Linked DNA regions of Pigmentiphaga sp. H8. Each later gene encodes a partner of the first gene's protein in a complex. Links are inferred from orthologs where the notes say so. Each region holds a gene or a part of one and is shown in the gene's direction. Other genes may lie near its edges.

Evidence for each region.
Region 2: the proteins of eno (region 1) and EGT29_RS15945 are in contact, whole or in part, in a solved structure (PDB 2FYM), measured with the Escherichia coli proteins. The link is inferred for Pigmentiphaga sp. H8 from one-to-one orthologs.

The regions. Positions count from the first base shown.
Region 1 is NZ_CP033966.1:2,343,616-2,351,483, forward strand. The notes cover bases 1-2,853. They hold eno (phosphopyruvate hydratase), read left to right. Parts: upstream 1-711; coding sequence 712-1,995; downstream 1,996-2,853. Other genes in these bases: kdsA (3-deoxy-8-phosphooctulonate synthase), read left to right, coding at 1-689; ftsB (cell division protein FtsB), read left to right, coding at 2,044-2,388; EGT29_RS11195 (hypothetical protein), read right to left, coding at 2,397-2,853. In the rest of the region: more of EGT29_RS11195, read right to left, coding at 2,854-3,068; Hsp33 family molecular chaperone HslO, read right to left, coding at 3,203-4,135; EGT29_RS11205 (ferritin-like domain-containing protein), read left to right, coding at 4,204-5,031; EGT29_RS11210 (acyl-CoA synthetase), read right to left, coding at 4,961-6,649; EGT29_RS11215 (alpha/beta fold hydrolase), read left to right, coding at 6,893-7,750; EGT29_RS11220 (3',5'-nucleoside bisphosphate phosphatase), read left to right, coding at 7,753-7,868. UniProt on the Escherichia coli protein: Catalyzes the reversible conversion of 2-phosphoglycerate (2-PG) into phosphoenolpyruvate (PEP). It is essential for the degradation of carbohydrates via glycolysis.
Region 2 is NZ_CP033966.1:3,372,406-3,385,833, forward strand. Bases 1-3,560 are described here. They hold EGT29_RS15945 (Rne/Rng family ribonuclease), read left to right. Parts: upstream 1-315; coding sequence 316-3,360; downstream 3,361-3,560. Other genes in these bases: EGT29_RS15950 (response regulator), read left to right, coding at 3,544-3,560. Outside these bases: more of EGT29_RS15950, read left to right, coding at 3,561-7,038; EGT29_RS15955 (protein-glutamate O-methyltransferase CheR), read left to right, coding at 7,055-7,882; EGT29_RS15960 (chemotaxis protein CheB), read left to right, coding at 7,895-8,455; EGT29_RS15965 (diguanylate cyclase), read left to right, coding at 8,452-9,462; EGT29_RS15970 (GGDEF domain-containing phosphodiesterase), read right to left, coding at 9,472-10,776; cellulose biosynthesis protein BcsP, read left to right, coding at 11,125-11,616; cellulose biosynthesis protein BcsQ, read left to right, coding at 11,613-12,386; GTP 3',8-cyclase MoaA, read left to right, coding at 12,484-13,428. UniProt on the Escherichia coli protein: Endoribonuclease that plays a central role in RNA processing and decay. Required for the maturation of 5S and 16S rRNAs and the majority of tRNAs. Also involved in the degradation of most mRNAs.

The DNA.
Region 1 (7,868 bases):
CCAACCGCAGCTCGAGCCAGTCGTTCCGCGGCATGGGCATGGACTTCGGGCTGAAGGTGCTGTCCGAGGTGAAGGCGCAGGTCGGCGTGCCGGTGCTGACCGACGTGCATGAGACCGAGCAGGCCCGCCCCGTGGCCGACGTGGTGGACATGCTGCAGACGCCGGCCTTCCTGTGCCGCCAGACCGATTTCATCCGTGCCTGCGCGGCCACGCTCAAGCCGGTCAACATCAAGAAGGGCCAGTTCCTGGCGCCGCACGACATGGTCAACGTCGTGGCCAAGGCCCGCGAGGCCGCGGTCGAGGCGGGCGGCGACGGCGGCAACATCCTGGTGTGCGAGCGCGGTGCATCGTTTGGCTACAACAATCTCGTGTCGGACATGCGCTCGCTCGCTATCATGCGCGAAACGGATTGCCCCGTCGTGTTCGACGCCACGCACTCGGTCCAGCTTCCGGGCGGGCAGGGCACCACTTCCGGCGGGCAGCGCGAATTCGTGCCGGTGCTGGCGCGGGCGGCGGTGGCCGTGGGCGTGTCGGGCCTGTTCATGGAAACGCACCCGGATCCGGCCCATGCCAAGTCCGACGGGCCCAACGCCGTGCCGCTGGCGCGCATGGGCGACCTGCTGGCATCGCTGATAGAACTCGACCGCGTGACCAAGCGTCACGGGTTCCTCGAAAACGATTTCCAATAACTTTTCTTGAGACTGGACTCCTATGAGCGCAATCGTAGACATCATCGGGCGCGAGATCATTGATTCCCGCGGCAATCCCACCGTCGAGTGCGACGTGCTGCTGGAATCGGGCGCGATGGGCCGCGCCGCCGTGCCCTCGGGCGCGTCCACCGGCGCGCGCGAAGCCATCGAGCTGCGCGACGGCGACAAGTCGCGCTACCTGGGCAAGGGCGTGCTCAAGGCCGTCGAGAACGTCAATACCGAGATCGCCGAAGCGCTGATGGGCCTGGATGCGCAGGAACAGGCCTTCCTGGACCGTACCCTGATCGAACTGGACGGCACCGAGAACAAGGAGCGCCTGGGCGCCAACGCCATGCTGGCCGTCAGCATGGCCGTGGCCAAGGCCGCCGCCGAGGAATGCAGCCTGCCCCTGTACCGCTATTTCGGCGGCAGCGGCGCGATGAGCATGCCCGTCCCGATGATGAACGTCATCAACGGCGGCGCGCACGCCAACAACAACCTCGACATGCAGGAATTCATGATCCTGCCGGTGGGGGCCAGCAGCTTCCGCGAATCGCTGCGCATGGGCGCCGAAGTCTTCCACGCGCTGAAGAAACTGATTCATGACAAGGGCATGTCCACCGCCGTGGGCGACGAAGGCGGCTTCGCCCCCAACGTCGAGAACCACGAGGCGGCCATCCAGCTCGTGCTGCAGGCCATCGAGAAGGCCGGCTACGAGCCCGGCAGCCAGATCGCCCTGGGCCTGGACTGCGCCAGCTCGGAATTCTTCCGCGACGGCAAGTACCGCCTGGAAGGCGAGGGCGTGACCCTGAGCGCGCAGGAACTGACCCACATGCTGGCCACCTGGTGCGACAAGTATCCGATCATCTCGATCGAGGACGGCATGGCCGAGAACGATTGGGACGGCTGGAAGTACCTGACCGAGCAGCTGGGCAAGAAGGTGCAATTGGTGGGCGACGATCTGTTCGTCACCAACACCAGCATCCTGAAGCGTGGCATCGAGCAGAACATCGCCAACTCGATCCTGATCAAGATCAACCAGATCGGCACGCTGACGGAAACCTTCGCGGCGATCGAGATGGCCAAGCGCGCCGGCTACACGGCCGTGGTGTCGCACCGTTCGGGCGAGACCGAGGACACGACCATCGCCGACATCGCCGTGGCCACCAACGCGCTGCAGATCAAGACGGGGTCGATGTCGCGCTCGGACCGCATGGCCAAGTACAACCAGCTGCTGCGGATCGAGGAAGACCTGGGTGACGTCGCCCACTATCCCGGCCGCGAGGCTTTCTACAACCTGCGCTGATGCGCGCGGCCGCGCCGCCCGTGCGGCGCGGTCCACGGAAGAGCCTCCATGCGCCTGCTCACGCTGATAATCGCCTTGCTGCTGGTGATGATCCAGTATCCGCTCTGGCTGGGTAAGGGCGGTTGGCTGCGCACCTGGGAACTCGAGCGCCAGCTCGATGCCCAGCGGCATAGCAATGACGAGCTGCGCACGCGCAACGTCGCGCTGGATGCCGAAGTACGCGACTTGAAGAGCGGGACCGACGCCATCGAGGAGCGGGCCCGCTACGAACTCGGCATGCTGCGCCAGAACGAGGCCTTCGTGCAGATCGTCGACACCCCGCCGGCCGGCACCGTGCCGGCCAGCGCGGCTCAGCCGGCCTCCCGGCCGGCGGCCGCTCCCCGCTCGCGCTGACGCCGGGCCTAGGGACCGAGCAGATCCCGGTTCCTGCCATGCTCGCGCGCCGCCGACTGCATCGGCATGGCGATTTCGCGGCGTATCACCAGCAGGCCCGCCGCGCGAGCCTGTTTCACGTAGTCATCGCTTTCCGATGCGCTCGCCAACGACCGCAGCAGGGCGCGCATGCCTGGCAGATAGGGGGCGTGCAGATAGGTCAGCCGCAGCACCAGTGTATTGGCGTCGAACAAGGTCTGGCCCGAGCGTGGACCGATACCGCCGCGGTAGCGTGAAAGGTAGACCGTGTCGTGGTGCAGGCGCTGGTAGTCGTAGTCGAGTTCGCGTGGTCCCGCCGAGCGGCCGACCGCGAAGTCCTGGAAGCTGGCGGGAGTCGGGCTGAGTTGCTCGAGCCGCGCCATGCGCAGGCCGTGGGTGCGGGCCCAGCTTGCCATGCGCGCCCGCACCGCGGACAACTGCTCGTCCGGGTTCGGCGTGGCGCGGACGCCCAGGGCGGGAGACAGCGCGCGTTCGAAGGCTTGGGCGGTGGCCGCCGGATCGGCTCGCGCCGCGGTTCCGGCGCGAGCGGCCTCGAACAGGGCGTAGCCGACGGCCTGGCGCATCAGCAGCCAGCGGCCCGTTTCGAAGGCGCCCAGGCCCGCCCATAGCAAAGGAAGGGCGATGACCGTGAATTCGGCCATGGCGGCACCGCGCTGGCGAAGAAGAGAGCGCATGGACGGAGAGTGGCTGGAAGAGCCCTCCAGCGTGCCCGCACGCGGGCGATGCGTCGATTGTGGGAACCACGGCCGCCAGCCAATGAGGAGGCGCTGGTTCCTTAATGCCGCGCTTCGCTCTGGTGCCGAACCTTGGCCGACGCGTTCGCGAACAACTCCGCGCAATCGACCGGGTCGAACTCGAAGCTTTTCACGCAGTAGTCGCAATTGATCTGGACGCGTCCCTGTTCGGCCAGGATGTCGTCGATTTCTTCCCTGCCCAGGCGCAGCAGCACATCGGCCACCTTTTCGCGCGAGCAGGTGCAGCGGTACGACACGGCGGCCGGTTCGAAGGTCCGCAGGGTTTCCTGCCAGTACAGGCGCCGGACCAGCGCGTCGGGCGTCAGCGTGAGCAGTTCCTCGGACTTGATGGTCTCGGCCAGGATCTGGGCGCGTTCCCAGGTGTCGTCCGCGACCGAGGCCGGCGCGGGTTCGGCGGCCGCCTTGCCGCCCTGGCGGGGCAATTGTTGCAGCAGCACGCCGGCGGCGCAGCCGGTGTCGGCGGCCAGCCAGATGCGCGTCTGCAGCTGTTCGGAAGCCAGCATGTAGTGCTCCAGCGCCTGGGCCACCGATTCGCCCTGCAGGGCGACGATGCCCTGATAGGGCTGCTGGCCGGGCAGGCGCTCCTGCGGATCCAGTACCACCGAGAAGCGGCCGCCGCCGTTGGGGTTCAGCAGGCTTTGGAAGGTGCCGTCGTCGGGCACGGCATGGCCTTCGCGCAGCTTGACGGTCGCCCGCATGCCCAGATCGGCGTGGCATTCCACCACGATCAGGCCGATCGGGCCATCGCCCTGCAATTGCAGCACCACGGTGCCGTTGAACTTGATGTTGGCGGCCAGCAGCGCACTGGCCGCGACGAGTTCGCCGAGCAGCTTCTGGACGGCGGACGGATAGTCGTGCCGCGCCTGGATTTCCTTCCAGGTCTCGCGGATGGACACGACTTCGGCCCGGACCGTCTGGTCCTCGAACAGGTATTTCTTGAGTTGGTCGGACAAGAAGGCTTCCTCGGAAAAAATGGGCGGCTGCAGTGGTCGCCTTGACCGGCCATTCTACAATGCACCCCATGACTGCTGAACTGGAACTGCGGCAGGCCGCCTGCGCGCTGCTGGTCCTGGATGACCCGGCCGGGAAGGCCGCCGGTACCCGCGAACTGGCGGCCACGTCTATATATGTGGACGCCGGCCGCGTCTTGCAAGAGCCCGCGGGAGTGCCGGGCCGGCCGGCCCGGCCGCCGCTGGTGTCGCCGCGCGATGTGCCGGGGCGGGGCGTGGCCTCGGTCGAGGCGCGGGCGGCGCTGCTGCACGCGCTGGCCCATATCGAGTTCAACGCGATCAACCTGGCGCTGGACGCGGTCTGGCGCTTCGCCGGCATGCCCCAGGACTACTACCTGGACTGGCTGAAGGTCGCCGGCGAGGAAGCCCTGCATTTTTCGCTGTTGGCCGAGCATCTGCGCATCCTGGGCCATGCCTACGGCGATTTCCCCGCCCACGACGGGCTGTGGCAAATGGCCGAGCGGACCCGGCTCGATCCGCTGGCCCGGATGGCGCTGGTGCCGCGTACGCTGGAGGCCCGCGGGCTGGACGTCAGTCCTGCGATACGGGCCAAGCTGGCCGGAGCGGGAGACGCGGCGGCGGCCGGCATCCTGGACATCATCCTGCGCGACGAGATCGGCCACGTGGCCATCGGCAACCGCTGGTACCGGTATCTGTGCGAGCGCGAGGGCGTCGATCCCGTGGACCACTACGCGGTGCTGGCCCGGCGCTACGACGCGCCGGGCCAGTTCGGTCCGTTCAATATGCCCGCCCGCCGGGCGGCGGGCTTCACGGAAGCGGAGTTGCGCTCGCTGGAGCTGTCGGCCATTTCCGGCCGCGATCGTCCTCGATCTGCCTGAGCGCCTGGCGCCGGATCTTGCCCGAGGGAGTGAGCGGCAGGGCCTCGACGAATTCGATCTCCTTGGGCGCGCCGTCCTGGCCGAGCTGCGCGCAGGCGTGCGACAGCAGGGCTTCCCGCAGGGCCGCCTCGCGTCCGGCCTTGTCCTGTTCCGGCACGGCCAGGGCGACGACGTAGGCCTTGATGCCGCTGCCGTCCGGCGTCGGCACGACCACCGCCTCGACCACCTCGGGGTGCTGGGTCAGGCAGTCCTCGATGGGGCCGGGCGCCACCAGGCGGCTGCCCAACTGGAACATTTCGTCCAGGCGGCCCACGTACCAGAGGTAGCCGTCGGCATCCTGCCGGGCGAGATCGCCCGTGCGATGCCAGGTCCCGCTGACCGGCCGCCCGGTTTCCTCGCCCCGCCAGTAGCCGGCGAAGAAGGAGGGATCGGGATGGCCATGGATGTCGTAGCGGTTGACGGCGATCTCGCCATGTTCGCCGGTGGCGACCGGCCGGCCCAGGGCATCGACGATGGCGATCTGGTGGCCGGGGTAGGGCCTGCCCAGGCTGCCCGCCCGGGCGGGCCATTTCTGGCCGCTCTGGCCGATGACGGTGCCGATCTCGACCTGGCTGAAGGTCTCGTTGGGTTCGACCCCCAGTGCCGCCTTGCATTGTTCGAACAGCGCCGCGCCCAGCGAGGTGTCGGTGGCGGTGATGGCGCGCAGGGCCAGCCGGTGGCGCTCGGCGGGGCGGGGCACGGCCTTGAGCAGCCGGCGCAGGTCGCGGGTGGTCAGCGCGATGTTGGTGACGCGGTAGCGTTCCAGCAGGGCGAACGTGGCGTCGGGATCGGGCGGCTGGCGCATGCCCACTACCGGCTGGCCGAAATACAGGCCCGGTAGCAGCGCGCCGAACAGGCCGTGGGGGCTGCCCCATTCGGAGGCCGTCCACAGGACGTCGGCGGGCTGGGGGAACCAGTTCTGGGCGGCCACGAAGCCGGGCAGGTTGCCGATCAGGGTGGCGTGGGGCAGGACCACGCCCTTGGGCACGCTGCCCGCGCCCGCCGTATAGAGCAGCAGCGCGGGGTCGGAGGCCGAGGTGGGGTGCATGTCGAAGGCACTTTCCTGGCGGGCGAGCAGCGTGCGCCAGGAAAGGACCCGCTCGTCGTCCAGGTCGATGCCGACCGTCTGGCGCAGCAGGGGACAGTGCTCGGTGGCTGGCAGCAGGGCCGCCGCCGCGGCGCCGTCGACGATGGCGATCCGGGCTTCGCTGTCGCGCAGCCGCTGTTCGTAGGTCTGGGCGTTCAGCGCGACCGACAGCGGGACGGTAATGGCGCCCATCTGGTAGACGGCGATATGGGCGACGACGGCTTCGGGGCGCTGGGGCAGGGCGATGGCGACGCGGTCGCCGCGCTGCACGCCCATGCGGCGCAGGCCATTGGAGAAGCGGTTGGCGTATTCGTGCAGGCGGCCGTAGGTCCAGACTTCGCGCCGTCCTTCGGCATCTTCGGCGTAGATCGCGATGCGGCGGGCATCGGCGCTGGTGACGGTCCAGCGGCGGCAGCAGACATCGGCGATGTTCAGGCGTTGCGGGACCCACCAACGGAACGTGGTGTAGAGTGCCTGGTACTGGTCTTCCATAACCCTCCGCTGGATTCAGGATCTGGTCCGGCCAGGTCGGCGGACGGGGTTTGCTGCGTTATATAGCAATCATTACTGACCTGACCGATAACCGCAATGGCTTTGGTGCCCGCGGTGCCAGGCCAAACGCCTCACGAGCCCCGTCTTTTCGCGGGTTTTCCTCCAATTTCCCCTAATTGTCGATAAATGATCATGTACGAGCCGCTTGTAGCCCCGCGATCGGAGTATCTGGATGTTCGGGGTTTGCGTCACCATTTTCGTCATTGGGGCGACAGCAGCGCGCCGTTGCTGCTGGCGCTCCACGGCTGGATGGATTCGTCGGCCTCGTTCCAGTTCGTGGCGGACCGCTTGGCGGGCGATTTCCATGTCGTGGCGCCTGACTGGCGCGGCTTCGGCAGGACGCAGTGGGGAGGCGGCGATTGCTACGAGGTCGGCGAATACCTGGGTGATCTGGACGCTTTCTGCCGTCATTTGTCGCCTTCTTCTCCCGTCCGGCTGTTGGGGCACAGCATGGGCGGCAACATGGCCATGCTGTACGCCGGCGTGCGCCCCGAACGAGTGGCGGCGGTGGCCAACCTGGAAGGGATGGGGCTGTCGGCGCAGCCGGCCGACGCGGCGCCGGGCCGGCTGCGGCAGTGGATGGATCAGATCGTGGCCGGCGCGCGGCTGGGGGACTACGACAGTCCCGAGGCCTATGCGCAGCGCCTGATGCGGGACAATCCCAGACTGGATGCCGCGAAGGCGCTGTTCCTGGCCCGCGAGAACGGCTGTCCCGAAGGGGAGCGGTGGCGGCTGCGTGCCGATCCCGTCCACAAGATCGTCAATCGTGTCCTTTATCGGTTGGAAGAGGTGCTGGCCTGCTGGCGTGCGATCACGGCGCCGGTGCTGTGGGTGGAAGCCGCTGACAGCGCCGTCCGCGCCCGGGCATGGGCGGAGCCGGGCTACGAGGACAGGCTGGCTGGCGTTGCTTGCCTGCAACGGGTGACGGTCGCCGATGCCGGCCACATGCTGCATCAGGATCGTCCGGCCGAGGTGGCGCAACTCGTAGCAGATTTCCTGGCGCGGGCGGCGACGGTGCCGAGTGGCCGTCCTACAATGTGAACATGGAATCCGCCCTGAACGTCGATCTGCACTGCCATTCCCAGGTGTCGGACGGCATGCTGCCGCCCGCCGAGCTGGCGGCGCGGGCGCGCCGCAATGGCGTCGACGTACTGGCGCT
Region 2 (13,428 bases), 1.0 Mb from region 1 along the record:
TACGCAAAGGCTCGCCCAAGAGGCGAGTCTGTCTGGCTCGCAAATACCGTGAATACCACTGCTTTCGATACCGCAACCGTCCATCTCCCCCACCGCGAACCGCGGTCAGTGGGCGATGGCCGCGGCATCCACGGTGCCTGCGCTCTCTCCCGACCTTGCGCATTCCCACCCGGCCGGTCATCGTGACCTGAGTCCGTGGGTGCGGCTTTTCGCGCACCGGTTTCCTCCACTCGCTCCGCGCACCCCGCATCTTCCGGACGGCCCGAGGCTGCGCGCCGGTTTTTCGGCGCGACACGACCACGGAGAACTTCATACATGAAGCGCATGCTGTTCAACGCAACGCACCAGGAAGAACTGCGCGTTGCCATCGTCGATGGGCAGAAGCTCATCGACCTCGACATCGAAACCGCCGGCCGCGAACAACGCAAAGGCAACATCTACAAGGGCGTCGTCACCCGCGTCGAACCCAGCCTGGAAGCCTGCTTCGTCAACTATGGCGAGGAACGCCACGGCTTCCTTCCCTTCAAGGAAATCGCCCGCACCTACTTCAAGGAAGGCGTGGACGTCCGCAGCGCCCGCATCCAGGACGTGCTGCGCGAAGGCCAGGAACTCATCGTCCAGGTCGAGAAGGAAGAGCGCGGCAACAAGGGCGCGGCCCTGACCACGTTCATCTCGCTGGCCGGCCGCTACCTGGTGCTGATGCCCAACAATCCCCGCGGCGGCGGCGTATCGCGCCGCGTCGAGGGCGAAGACCGCCAGGAACTGCGTGAAACCATGGAGCAGCTCCAGGTTCCGCAGGGCATGAGCATCATCGCCCGCACCGCCGGCATCGGCCGCAACGTCGAAGAACTGCAGTGGGACCTGTCCTACCTGATGCAGCTCTGGACCGCGATCGACGGCGCCGCCCGCGAGAACGCCGGCCCCATCCTGATCTACCTGGAATCGAGCCTGGTCATCCGGGCCATCCGCGATTATTTCTCGCCCGACATCGGCGAGATCCTGATCGACACCGACGACATCGCCGACCAGGCCTGCGCCTTCATGAGCGTGGTCATGCCGGACAATGTCCAGCGGGTGAAACGCTACCGCGACGACGTGCCCCTGTTCTCGCGCTTCCAGATCGAACACCAGATCGAGACCGCCTACGCCCGCACGGTGCCCCTGCCCTCGGGCGGCGCGGTGGTGATCGACCACACCGAGGCCCTGGTCGCGGTGGACGTCAACTCGGCGCGCGCCACCAAGGGCAGCGACATCGAGGAAACCGCGCTGCGCACCAACCTGGAAGCGGCCGACGAAGTGGCCCGCCAGCTGCGTTTGCGCGACCTGGGCGGCCTGATCGTCATCGACTTCATCGACATGGAAGACGGCAAGAACCAGCGCGCCGTCGAGCAGCGCCTGCGCGAAGCCCTCCATTTCGACCGCGCCCGCGTGCAGATGGGCAAGATCTCCCGCTTCGGCCTGATGGAGCTGTCGCGCCAGCGGCTGCGCCCGGCGCTGAACGAGGGCTCGCACATCACCTGCCCGCGCTGCAACGGCACCGGCGTCATCCGCGACACCGAATCCAGCGCGCTGCAGGTGCTGCGCCTGATCCAGGAAGAATCCATGAAGGAAAACACCGCCGCCGTGCACGCACAGGTGCCGGTGGAAGTGGCCACCTTCCTGCTGAACGAAAAGCGCACCGACATCGCCAAGATGGAAGCGCGCTCCAAGGTCAACGTCATCCTCATCCCCAACAAGCACCTCGAGACGCCCCACCATCGCATCGAGCGCCTGCGGCACGACGACCCCAGGCTGGAAAGCGCCAAGGCGAGCTTCGAGCTGGCCGAGGCACCCGAGACCAATCTCGCCTATTCCGCGCAGGAACACGAGGTCAAGGCCCGTCCCGAGGCCATCGTCAAGGGCATCACCCCCGCCCAGCCGGCGCCCGTCTCGTCCACGCCCTCGCCCAGCGCCAAGGCCCAACCCGCCGCGGCACCGGCCACTGGCGGCTTCCCGGCGCTGGTGTCGCGCCTGTTCGCCTGGCTCAAGGGCAGTCCCGCCCAGCCGGCCGAGCCGGCCGCCCGCCCGCGCAAGGACGAATCGCGCGAGGAACGTGACGCCCATCGCAACCGCCGCCGCACGCCCCAGGGCGGCGGCAACCGCGGCCGCCGCGACAACCGCGAAGCGCGCCCCGACGACCGCGATCGCCAGGAAGGCGAGGAAGGCCGCAAGGAAGCCCGTGATTCGCGCGGCCAGCGCCGCGACGGACGCCGGGACGACCGCGCCCGCGCGCCCAGGCAGGAAGAGCAACAGCGCCCCGTCGCCGCCGCGCCTGCCGCCGACGATGCCGAGCAGCAGTCGGGCGAGGCCCGCAACCGCAACCGCCGCGGCCGCCGCGGGGGACGCCGCGAGGACCTGCCGGCCGATGAGGCCGCCGGCTCGACCGTGGCCGCGGCCGCCGTCGTGGCTGGCGAGACGCTCGCGCCCGTCGTCGCTGCGCCCGAAGCTCCTGTCGTGCCGCAGGTACCGGTGGCCGCCGAGCCGCAAGACCTCCAGGACGAAGAGCAATTCGCATCCGCCGATGGCGCCGATAGCGCCGATGGCGAACCGGAACGCAAGCGCCGCCGCCGTCGCGGCCGCCGTGGCCGCCGCCAAGGCGAAGCCGGCGCCGCCCTGGGCGAAGATGGCTTGTCGGATGACGAATCGGCCGATGACGAGGATGGCGCGCCGGTGTCCGCCCCGGTCGAGCCGCTGGCCGTCGTGTCCGAGCCCATCCTGATCACCGCCGAGGCCCGGCCCATCGACACGCCCGTTCCCGTGGTGGCGGAAGTCGTGCACGCGCCGGCCGAACCGGTCCAGGAAGCCCAGCCGTCCTCGGAAGCGCCTTCCCAGGCCGAGGAACCCGCGCCCGTGGCGATCCCGCAGCCGGCCGAGGAACCCGCGCCCGCGGCGGCCGCCGAGGCCCCTGTCCAGCAGGCCGCCACGATCCCGGTCGAGCCGGTCCTGCCGGTCGAGGCCGTGAGCACGCCCGCGCCCCAAGCCGAAGCCCCCGCCGCGCAGCCCGAACCGGTTGCCGTGGAAGCCCAGGCCGAAGCGCCCGCGCCCGTGACCGAAACCCCGGTCCCGCAACCGGCCTCCATCCTGGATGCGCCGGCCCAGATCGTGGTGCCGCAGGCCGCCGCGTCGCACGACGAACTCGTGCGCGTGGTCGAGCAGGCCGGCATGCAGTGGGTGGAAACGGACAGCGCCAAGCTGGCCGCCTCCCGCCAGGCCGCGCCGGCCGCCGCGCCGGTCCGCCTGGGGCGCGAGCCGCGCGTCCACGCGCAGGCGACGTCCGAGGCGCTGGTCCAGGTCGAAACTCGTCCCGACCTGCATCACTGATCACGCAGCCGGGCCGTCACGATGCCGCACGTTCGCGTGCGGCATTTTTTTTGCTTCGAACCCGGGCCTCGGGCCACGAAACGCAACACCCGCGGCAGTGCCGCAAAATCACCACAAAGCTGCCCGCGCCCGGCCGCAACGCCTAGAATGGCGGCTTGGCCTGCCCTACGGGATATTCCCTCCATGTCCAGCAAGAAGACCCTCGAGAACTCATGGCTGGGGAACATCCCGCTGACCGGCAAGGTATCCCTGCTGGTGGGCTCGCTGCTGACCCTGTTCATCGTCTCCAGCATCGGCACGTCGCTGGTCCTGGAACAGGAGAAGCAGAACCGGGCCGCGTTCAGCACCACGGTCAACCTGCTGCGCGAGGTCGAGCAGACCAACCGCGTGCTGTACCAGCGGCAGTCCGAACTGCGGCAGTTGCTGCTCAGTTCGGGCGACCCCGACACCAAGACGCTGGATACCGCCAACGCCGCGATCGCCCGGCACCTGGATCACCTCGAACAGCAGGTCCGGCACGACGCCGCGCAAAGCACCCGCCTGGACACCATCCGCGACCTGGACGCCAGCTGGCGCAACAACGTCGAACAGCAGGTATTGCCCGAATTGCGGCGCCTGGCCAGGGAATCGCCGGCCGAGGCCGCCAGCCAACGCGAGCGGCTCTTCCCGAAGTTCACCAACAGCACTCCGGTCGCCACGCCCGCGATCGTCGCGGCACTCGATGGTTTCGGCACCTATGCCCGGCAGCAGCTGGACGAACGCGAACATGCCCTGGAGCAGTCCGAATCCCAGCGCGAGTGGCTGCTGTGGGGCACGCTGCTGCTGGCGGCGCTGTGCGGCGTGGCCGCCCTGCGGCTGTCGGCCACTCTCGTGACCCAGCCGCTGCGCCTGATGAGCGAACTCATGGAGCGGCTGGCCCGGCACGACCACGCCGTCGAGACGCCCCAGCTCGACCGGCGCGACGAGATCGGCACCATCTCCAGGGCCTTGACCGAGTTCAAGCAGATGGCCATCGATATTTCGGACCAGAACTGGGTGGGCCACTGCGTCGGAACGGTCGCCGACCGCCTGCAGCGCGCCTCCTCGCACACCGAGTTCGCTCAGGCACTGCTGTCGCAGCTCAGTCCCGAGCTGGGCGCGGGCGTGGCGCTGTTCCACCTGCGCGGCGAGGACGACACGCTGCATCCGGTCGGGCACTATGGATACCGGCCCGATCCCGAGAATGGACTCGAGCCGTTCAGGATGGGCGAAGGCCTGGTCGGCCAGTGCGCCCGCGAGGCCCGGACCATCGAACTCGATGCCGTGCCCGGCCATTACCTGCGCATGCGGTCCGGACTGGGCGAGGCGGTGCCTCCCCGCCTGATGCTGATCCCTGTCCTGTCGATGGAGCACGTCCTGGCCGTCATCGAACTGGGCCTGATGAGCCCCCTGGACGCCCGCCGCCATCGCCTGCTGGAAACCCTGCTGCCCGTCGTGGCCTTGTCGCTGGAGAACATCACGCGCTCCGTGCATACCCGGGAACTGCTGGAACGCACGCAAAGCCAGGCCGCCGAACTGCGTACCTCCGAGGAGGAACTGCGCACGCAGCAGGAGGAATTGCAGGCCTCGAACGAGGAATTGCGCCAGCAGTCGGAAATCCTGAACCAGCAGAAGACGCTGCTGGAGGCCCTGCAGCGGGAAACGGCCGACAAGGCGGACGCGCTGGCCCGCGCCAGCCAGTACAAGTCCGACTTCCTGGCCAACATGTCGCACGAGCTGCGCACACCGCTCAACAGCCTGCTGATCCTGTCCAACGACCTGGCCGAGAACCGCGAAGGCAACCTGAGCGAGGACCAGATCGAATCGGCCCGCATCATCCATGAAGGCGGCACCAATCTGCTGCGCCTCATCAACGACATCCTGGACCTGTCCAAGATCGAGGCCGGGAAGATGGAGTTGGCGCTCGAACAGGTCGACCTGCGCGGCTTCGCCTCCCGGTTCAAGCGCCAGTTCGACCACGTGGCGCGCGGCAAGGGCCTGCGCTTCACCGTCGAGATCGGCGATACCCTGCCGCCCGCGGTGCAGGCCGACGGCGGCAAGCTCGAGCAGATCGTGACCAACCTGCTGGGCAACGCCTTCAAGTTCACCCAGTCGGGCGAAGTCCGGCTGGTGCTGCGGCGCCCGGCCACCGACCTTCCCGGTTTTCCGGCCGACCGGTCCGTCTCGATCGAAGTGCACGACACCGGCATCGGCATCCCGCCCGAGAAATTCGCGCAGATCTTCGGCGCCTTCGAACAACTCGACGCCGGCACCAGCCGCCAGTTCGGCGGCACGGGCCTGGGCTTGGCGATCTCGCGCCGCCTGGCGCGCCTGCACCATGGCGACATCCAGCTGCGCAGCGAGCCCGGGCAAGGCAGCGTCTTCACAGTGGTGCTGCCGCAGCTCCAGCCCGGCGCGGCCGAACCTCCGCCCCCGGTCGAGGCCGCCCCCACCGCCAGCGACGCCACGACGACCTTGCCGGACACGCCGCCCGGCGACCCGGCCTCCCCCCGCGACACCACCATCCTCGTGATCGAGGACGACCCGGCCTTCGCGCGCGTCCTGGCCGACATGATCCGGCGCAAGGGCTGCTCGGCCCTGGTGGCCCACGGCGGCGAAGCCGGCCTGCAACTCGCCCGCCAGCATCATCCCACCGGCATCATCCTGGACCTGATGCTGCCCGACATGGATGGCTGGACGGTCCTGGAACGGCTCAAGGCCGAACCCGGCCTGCGCCACGTTCCCGTGCACATCGTCTCGGCACTGGACGAACCGGCACGCACCCGCGACTCCGGTGCGGCCGGCTACCTGACCAAGCCGGTGTCGGCCGACGCGCTCAACGGCGCCATCGACCGGTTGATGCTGCCAACCGAAGGACAGGCCCGGCGGCTGCTGATCATCGACGACGACCCGGCCTCCCGCACGTCGGTGCGGACCCTGCTGTCGTCCCAGCCCGTCGAGATCTCGGAAGCCGGCTCGGCCGAACAAGCGCTGGCCATGCTGCGCGACGAGACCTTCGACTGCGTCGTGCTGGACCTGGGCCTGCCCGGCATCTCCGGCTTCGACTTCCTTGAACGGCTGTCCGCCGTCGAGCCTCGCCCGCCGGTGGTGGTGTATTCCGCGCGGGAACTGTCGCGCGAAGACCAACTTCGGATACGCCTCCACACCGACAGCGTGGTGATCAAGGGCGCGCATTCGTCGGAACGGCTGCTGGACGAAGTCAGCCTCTTCCTGCACAGCGTGCGGCTGCGGCCCGCGGCGCCGGCCTCGGGCAGCGACGATGACCTGAAGGGGCGCAAGGTCCTGATGGTGGACGACGACATGCGCAACCTGTTCGCGCTGTCCAAGGCGCTGCGCGGGCGCGGCATGGAGGTCCTGATGGCGCAGGACGGCAGCAAGGCCCTGCGCCAGCTGGAAGAGAACCCCGACATCGAGCTGGTCCTGATGGACGTGATGATGCCGATCATGGATGGCTACGAGGCCACGCAGGAGATCCGCAAGAACCCGCGCCACGCCCACCTGCCCATCATCTCGCTCACCGCCAAGGCCATGCAGGGCGATCGCGAGAAAAGCCTTGCCTCGGGCGCCAACGACTACCTGCCGAAACCGGTGGACATTCCCAAGCTGCTGTCTATGATGCGAGTATGGTTGCACCGCTAGGCCCGCCTGGAACGCCATGGAACCCGACCTGGACGAAATCGAGCTGGACCTGTTCGTCGAAGCCCTGCGGCGGCGCCACGGCTATGACCTGAGCCAATACGCGCGCCCCTCGCTCAAGCGGCGCGTGCAGGGGCTGGTCCGCCAGCATGGCGTCGCGCACATCGGCGAACTCACCTCGCGCATGCTGCGCGATACCGCCTTCCTGCCGCAGGTGATCGACGGACTGTCGGTGCCGGTCTCGGAAATGTTCCGCGACCCCTTCGTGTTCGAAGCGCTGCGCACCAAGGTGTTCCCGACCCTGGCCTCGTATCCCAGCATCAACATCTGGCAGGCGGGCTGCGCCCACGGCGAGGAAGTCTATTCGCTCGCCATCCTGCTCGAGGAAGCCGGGCTGTACGAACGCAGCCAGATCTACGCCACCGATTTTTCCGACGCCGCGCTGGCGCGTGCCCGTGAAGGCATCTTCCCCGTGCGCGAGGCGCGGGCGGCCTCGCTGCGCTACCAGCAGTCGGGCGGCACCCGCACGCTGGCCGATTACTACCATGCGCGCTACGACCTGGTGAAGCTGGACGAATCGCTATGCCGCAACGTCGTGTTCGCCAACCACAACCTGGCCACGGACGGGGTGTTCTGCGAAGCTCACCTGATCCTGTGCCGCAACGTGCTGATCTACTTCAACAACGGCTTGCAGGATCGCACGCTGGCCCTGTTCGCCGACAGCCTCGTGCGCGGCGGCTTCCTGTGCCTGGGCACCAAGGAGAACCTCGCGCTGGCCTCGGCCGCTTCCAGCTTCGCCACGGTGGACGGCCCGGCGCGGATATTCCGGTCGGTGCGGGCGACCTGACGGAGGGATGCGATGGAACTGGTCGCCATCGGCTGTTCCACCGGCGGGTTGCGGGCCCTGCAAGTCCTGCTGCGCGGCCTGGCCCCCTGCCCCCGGACCGCGTTCGTCGTCGTCATCCACACGGCCTCGGCCGACAGCGACTCGCTGTGCCAGTTGCTCGCCCGCGACACCCCCATGCCCGTGCAGGAAGCGCAGGAGCGTGCGCCGGTGCTGCCGGGCGTGCTGTATGTCGCGCCGCCGGGCTATCATCTGCTGATCGGGCGCGACCAATATTTCTATTTGAATGTCGACCCCAAGGTCTGCTTCGTGCGACCCAGCATCGACGTGCTGTTCGAATCGGCCGCCGATGCTTACCGCCACCGCATGGCCGGCGTGATCCTGACCGGCGCCAACGACGACGGCGCCCGCGGACTGCGCTGCGTGCGGCAACAGGCGGGCATCGCGCTGGTGCAGGACCCGGAGGAAGCGGAAGCCTCCAGCATGCCAGAAGCGGCGCTTTCCCTGGCGGGTGCCGACCATTGCCTCGCGCTCGTCGACATCGCGAGCGAACTCAACCGGATGTGCCTATCTTGAAGACCAATCTGCCCGCTCCCAAGATCCTGATCGTGGACGACACGCCGGCCAACCTGTTCGCCATGCGCAAGCTGCTGGCGCAGATCGACGCCGAACTGGTCACGGTCACCTCGGGCAACGAAGCGCTGGCGCTTTGCCTGGACCAGCGCTTCGCGCTGATCCTGCTCGACGTCAACATGCCGGAGATGGACGGCTACGAGGTCGCCGCCCTGCTGTCCAACGAACCGCTCAATCGCGACACGCCCGTCATCTTCGTCACCGCCGCCTACGCCGACGACCTGAACCAGTTGAAGGGCTATCGCAGCGGCGCGGTGGACTACATCGCCAAGCCGGTCAACGACTCGATCCTGCTGTCCAAGGTCAAGGTATTCCTGGAACTGGAAACCGGCCGCCAGCAGCTGGCGCAGGCGCTGTCCACGCTGGAACAGCGCAACCAGCAGTTGCAGGTGGAGATCGCCGAACGGCGCCGCATCGAGGAGCAGATGCGCCACCAGGCCACGCACGACCAGTTGACGGGGCTGCCGAACCGAGCCTTGTTCATCGAGACCCTGGATCGCTTCCTGAGCCGCGCCCAGCGGCACGAGGAATTGTTCGCCCTGCTGTACGTGGACATCGACGGCTTCAAGCAGGTCAACGACAGCCACGGCCACCAAGCCGGCGACATGCTGTTGCAGGCCTTCTCGCTGCGCCTGCGGTCCGCTCTTCGCGGCGAGGATGTCGTGGCCCGCCTGGGTGGCGACGAATTCGGCGTCCTGCTGTGCAAGGCCGCCGATGGCGGCGCGATCCAGCAGAAATGCGTCGACCTGTGCGAGATCCTGCGCGCGCCCTACCGTCTGACCAGCAACGGCCAGGCCTTCACGGCCCACGTCGGGGCCAGCATAGGCGCCGCGATCGCCATGCAGCACGGCATCAACCGCGACAGCCTGGTGCAGGCGGCCGACAACGCGATGTACGAAGCCAAGCGCAGCGGCAAGAACCAGGCGAGGCTGGCCGCCACGCTGCTGTGACCGCCCGCGCTAAAGCGTGACCGCGACGCCCTGGCGGGCGTCGGCGTGGCGCAGGAAATCGGTGACGGCGGCGCCCCCCATGGGGGGCGAACACAGGAAACCCTGCCAGGCATCACAGCCCAGGTGCCTGAGCGCTTCCAGCTGCTGCGGCGTCTCGACGCCTTCGGCGATGGTCTGGATATCGACCGAGCGGCAGAACTGGATGACGGTGCGCAGCATTTCCTTGTCGTAGGTGTTGTCCAGCATCCCGGCCACGAACTGCCGGTCCAGCTTGACCGCCGCGAACTGCGCCGAGCGCAGCCGCAGGAAATTGGAATATCCGCTGCCAAAGTCGTCCAGGCTGAAGCCCACCCCCATTTCCCCCAGCCGCCGGGTGATGGTGCCGGCCTCTTCCGGATCGGGGATCTCGGCCGATTCGGTCAGCTCGATCTCCAGCCGGCCCGGTTCGATGCCGTATTCCTCGAGGATCCGGCCCACGCTCTCGGCCAGGTCCCCCTGCAATTGGGCGGCGCTGAGATTGACGGCCACCTGGGCACAGAACACGCCTTCCTCGCGCCATTGGGCCAGTTGCTGGCACGCGCGCCTGAGCACCCACATGCCCAGCGCGGAGCTGAGCCCCGCCGCCTCGACCTCGGGCACGAAGTCGTTGGGCATGACCAGGGTGCCCTTGCGATGCCAGCGCACCAGGGCTTCGACGCCACGCACCCGGCCGGTCCGCATCTCGAGCTGAGGCTGGTAGAACAGTTCGAACTCGCCGCGGTCCAGGCCCTGTATGACCTCGGTGACCAGCGTGTCCTCGCGCGACATCAGCACGCCGTCCAGGTCCTCGGGACCGTCGTTCCAGCACACCCAGCGCGCGCGGGTGCGCAGCGCGTAGCGGGCCGCCTGCTGGGCGCGCAGCAGCACGTTGGAAGGCTGGGGCAGGTCGCTGGGCAGCATGACGATGCCGAAGGCCGCCAGCGAGGACCCCTGGCTGGCACCCAGTATCTGCAACAGCGAGGACCGCTGGAACAACCGCTGGGCAGCGCCTATCGCTCCCGATTTGTCGTTGACGTCGCGCAACACGACGATCAGGCTGGCGTCGTCGAGCATGCAAAGCAGGTCGTCCGCCCGGATGAAGCGGCGGATCTTGCTGAGGATTTCGTCGCGCTGATGGGGAGCGGCGTCGGAGGGCAAGGCCAGCGCCATGACGGCGGCGCGCCGGCGCTCGCCGATCAGCACGCCCAGTTCGCGCAACAGCATGGCCCGTTCGCTGACATTGGCGAACTGTCGTACGGCCTCGGCGGGCTTGGACCTTCTAGGCATCGGCGACATGGAAAAATCGAACAAACATCACGCTTCTTTTAATCGATATACCGCTAGTCCGTCATCGGCGCCAGGCACACGGAGCCGTGATACATGATCATCGCACAGAGGCGATCATCGCAAAAGCGAAACCGCGCCCCGTGGGGCCAGCCCGGTCATCCGGGGCGAAACACGCGCCTTTCGCGGCAAGTTAGTAAACGCCAACATTAGACTTCACCCGATAATCAGTATGGGATCATTACGAGACGCATAGGCGGCAAGAACGGGCTTGCCCGTTACAATGTTAACAACTGTTGCCTTCAGTACGAACCCCCTTCGGCAATACCCTATGCTCTCAAACGGATCAATGGGAAATACATGAAAAAATCCGACGACATCGCCAACCTGTTCCGGCACTTCGGCGGCCAGCCTGGCCAGTACCAGGAAATCAGTCGCGCCAACGAAGCCCGCCAGTCACGCGAGCGCTGGCCGCTGCTGGCCTCGATCGAGGCGGACCAGGCTGCACGGCTTCCCCCCGTGGAAGCGCCTGTCCTCGGAGACCTTCCGCAGGCACCGCAGCCGACCGTCCTGCCCGCGGCCGCCCGGCCGGTTGCCGCGCCGCCGGCCGCCGAACCGGTTCCGTCACCGGCTGGGCGCATCGAGCCCCACCTGTCCGCCTCGCCGGCATCGCCTCCTCCCGCCGCTCCGCGCGCCGACGCCGGCGTCTCCACGACCGACGCCCGCATGGCTCCTGAGCGGGGACCGGAACCCCAGTTGCAAGCGCTGTTCACCCGCCTGGCCCGACCTGCCCCGCAAACCCCGGCCGGCAAGAAAAGCGAATCCCTTCTCGAACGTTTGAATCGACTGTGAAGATCATTGCAGTCGTTTCCGCCAAGGGCGGCGTCGGCAAGACCACGGCCGCCGCGAACCTCTGCGCGGCCCTGCGGCAGGGCGGCCGCAACGTGCTCGCCATCGATCTCGACCCCCAGAACGCCTTGCACCTGCATTTCGGCGACGATCCCCAGCGCATCACGGGCACGTCCCGGGCGACGCTGGCCGGGCAGGACTGGCGCGACATCCGCTTCTCCAGTTCGTCCGGCGTCGTCGTCCTGCCTTACGGGGCCGTCAACGAGGACGACCGGCGGGCCTTCGAGCGCCACCTGGAAGTACACGCCGACTGGCTGCCCCGCAACCTCCAGGGCTTGGGCCTGGGCGCCCAGGACCTGGTCGTGCTGGACACGCCCCCGGGCCCCTCGATCTACATGCGCACCGCCTTGTCGGCGGCGCAGCTGAGCGTCATCGTGACGCTGCCCGACGCCGCTTCCTATGCCACGCTTCCGATGATGGAAGGCCTGGTCCAGACCTACTGCGTCACGCGGCCCGACTTCATCAACCACGTGTTCGTGGTCAACCAGGTCGACAACTCGCGGCAGCTCGCGCGCGACGTACTGCAGGTCATGCGCGCCGACTTCGGCAAGCGCGTGGTCGGCGTCATCCACCAGGACCAGTCGGTCAGCGAAGCCCTTGCCTTCAACCAGAGCGTGCTTGACTACGACCCGCGGTGCCAGGCCACGCAGGACTACCTGGCGTGCGCCCAGAGCATCGAGGCCATGCTGTCCGCCCCCGGGTCCTCGCTCTGATCTCAGGCGCGGTGCTACGGCGCAACCCTTCCGTGCCATGGGGTAGTATTACAGTACATGGCGGGCCGGTCCCGCCCCTGCTGCTGCCCTTCGTACCGTGACCGCAAAAACCATCCTGCTGACCGATTACCGCGCGCGCCGCCCCGTTCCCGTCGCCGCCGGCGACCTCATCACGCCCTCCGGCCGGCTGGCGGACACGCGCGGCAGGATGCTGCACGACCTGCGCATCTCCGTCACCGACCGCTGCAACTTCCGCTGCGTGTACTGCATGCCCAAGGAAGTCTTCGGCAAGGACTACCCCTACCTGCCCCACGACGCCCTGCTCAGCTTCGAGGAAATCGTGCGGCTGGCGCGGGTGTTCGCGGCCCACGGCGTCGAGAAGATCCGCCTGACCGGCGGCGAGCCGCTGCTGCGCAAGAACATCGAGACCCTGGTTGCCCGGCTGGCCGAACTGCGCACGTCATCGGGCAAGCCGCTCGACCTGACCCTGACCACCAACGCGTCGCTGCTGGCACGCAAGGCGCGCGCCCTGGCCGAGGCGGGGCTGAACCGGGTCACCGTCAGCCTGGACGCACTGGACGACGCGGTTTTTCGCCGCATGAACGACGTCGACTTCGCCGTCGCCGACGTGCTGCACGGCATCGATGCCGCGGCCGAAGCGGGCCTGGGACCCATCAAGGTCAACATGGTGGTCAAGAAGGGCCTGAACGACGACCAGATCGAACCCATGGCCGAGCACTTCCGCCACTCTGGCCATACCCTGCGCTTCATCGAGTACATGGACGTAGGCGCGTCCAACGGCTGGAAGATGGATGAAGTCGTGCCCTCGGCCGACATCCTGCGCCGCCTGGACGCCCGCTGGCCGCTCGAAACCCTGGAGCCGCACTACACCGGCGAAGTCGCCCAGCGCTGGCGCTATCGCGACGGTGGCGGCGAAGTCGGCGTCATCTCCAGCGTCACCCAGGCCTTCTGTTCATCCTGTACCCGCGCCCGCCTGTCCACCGAAGGCCAGCTCTACCTGTGCCTGTTCGCCGACCAGGGC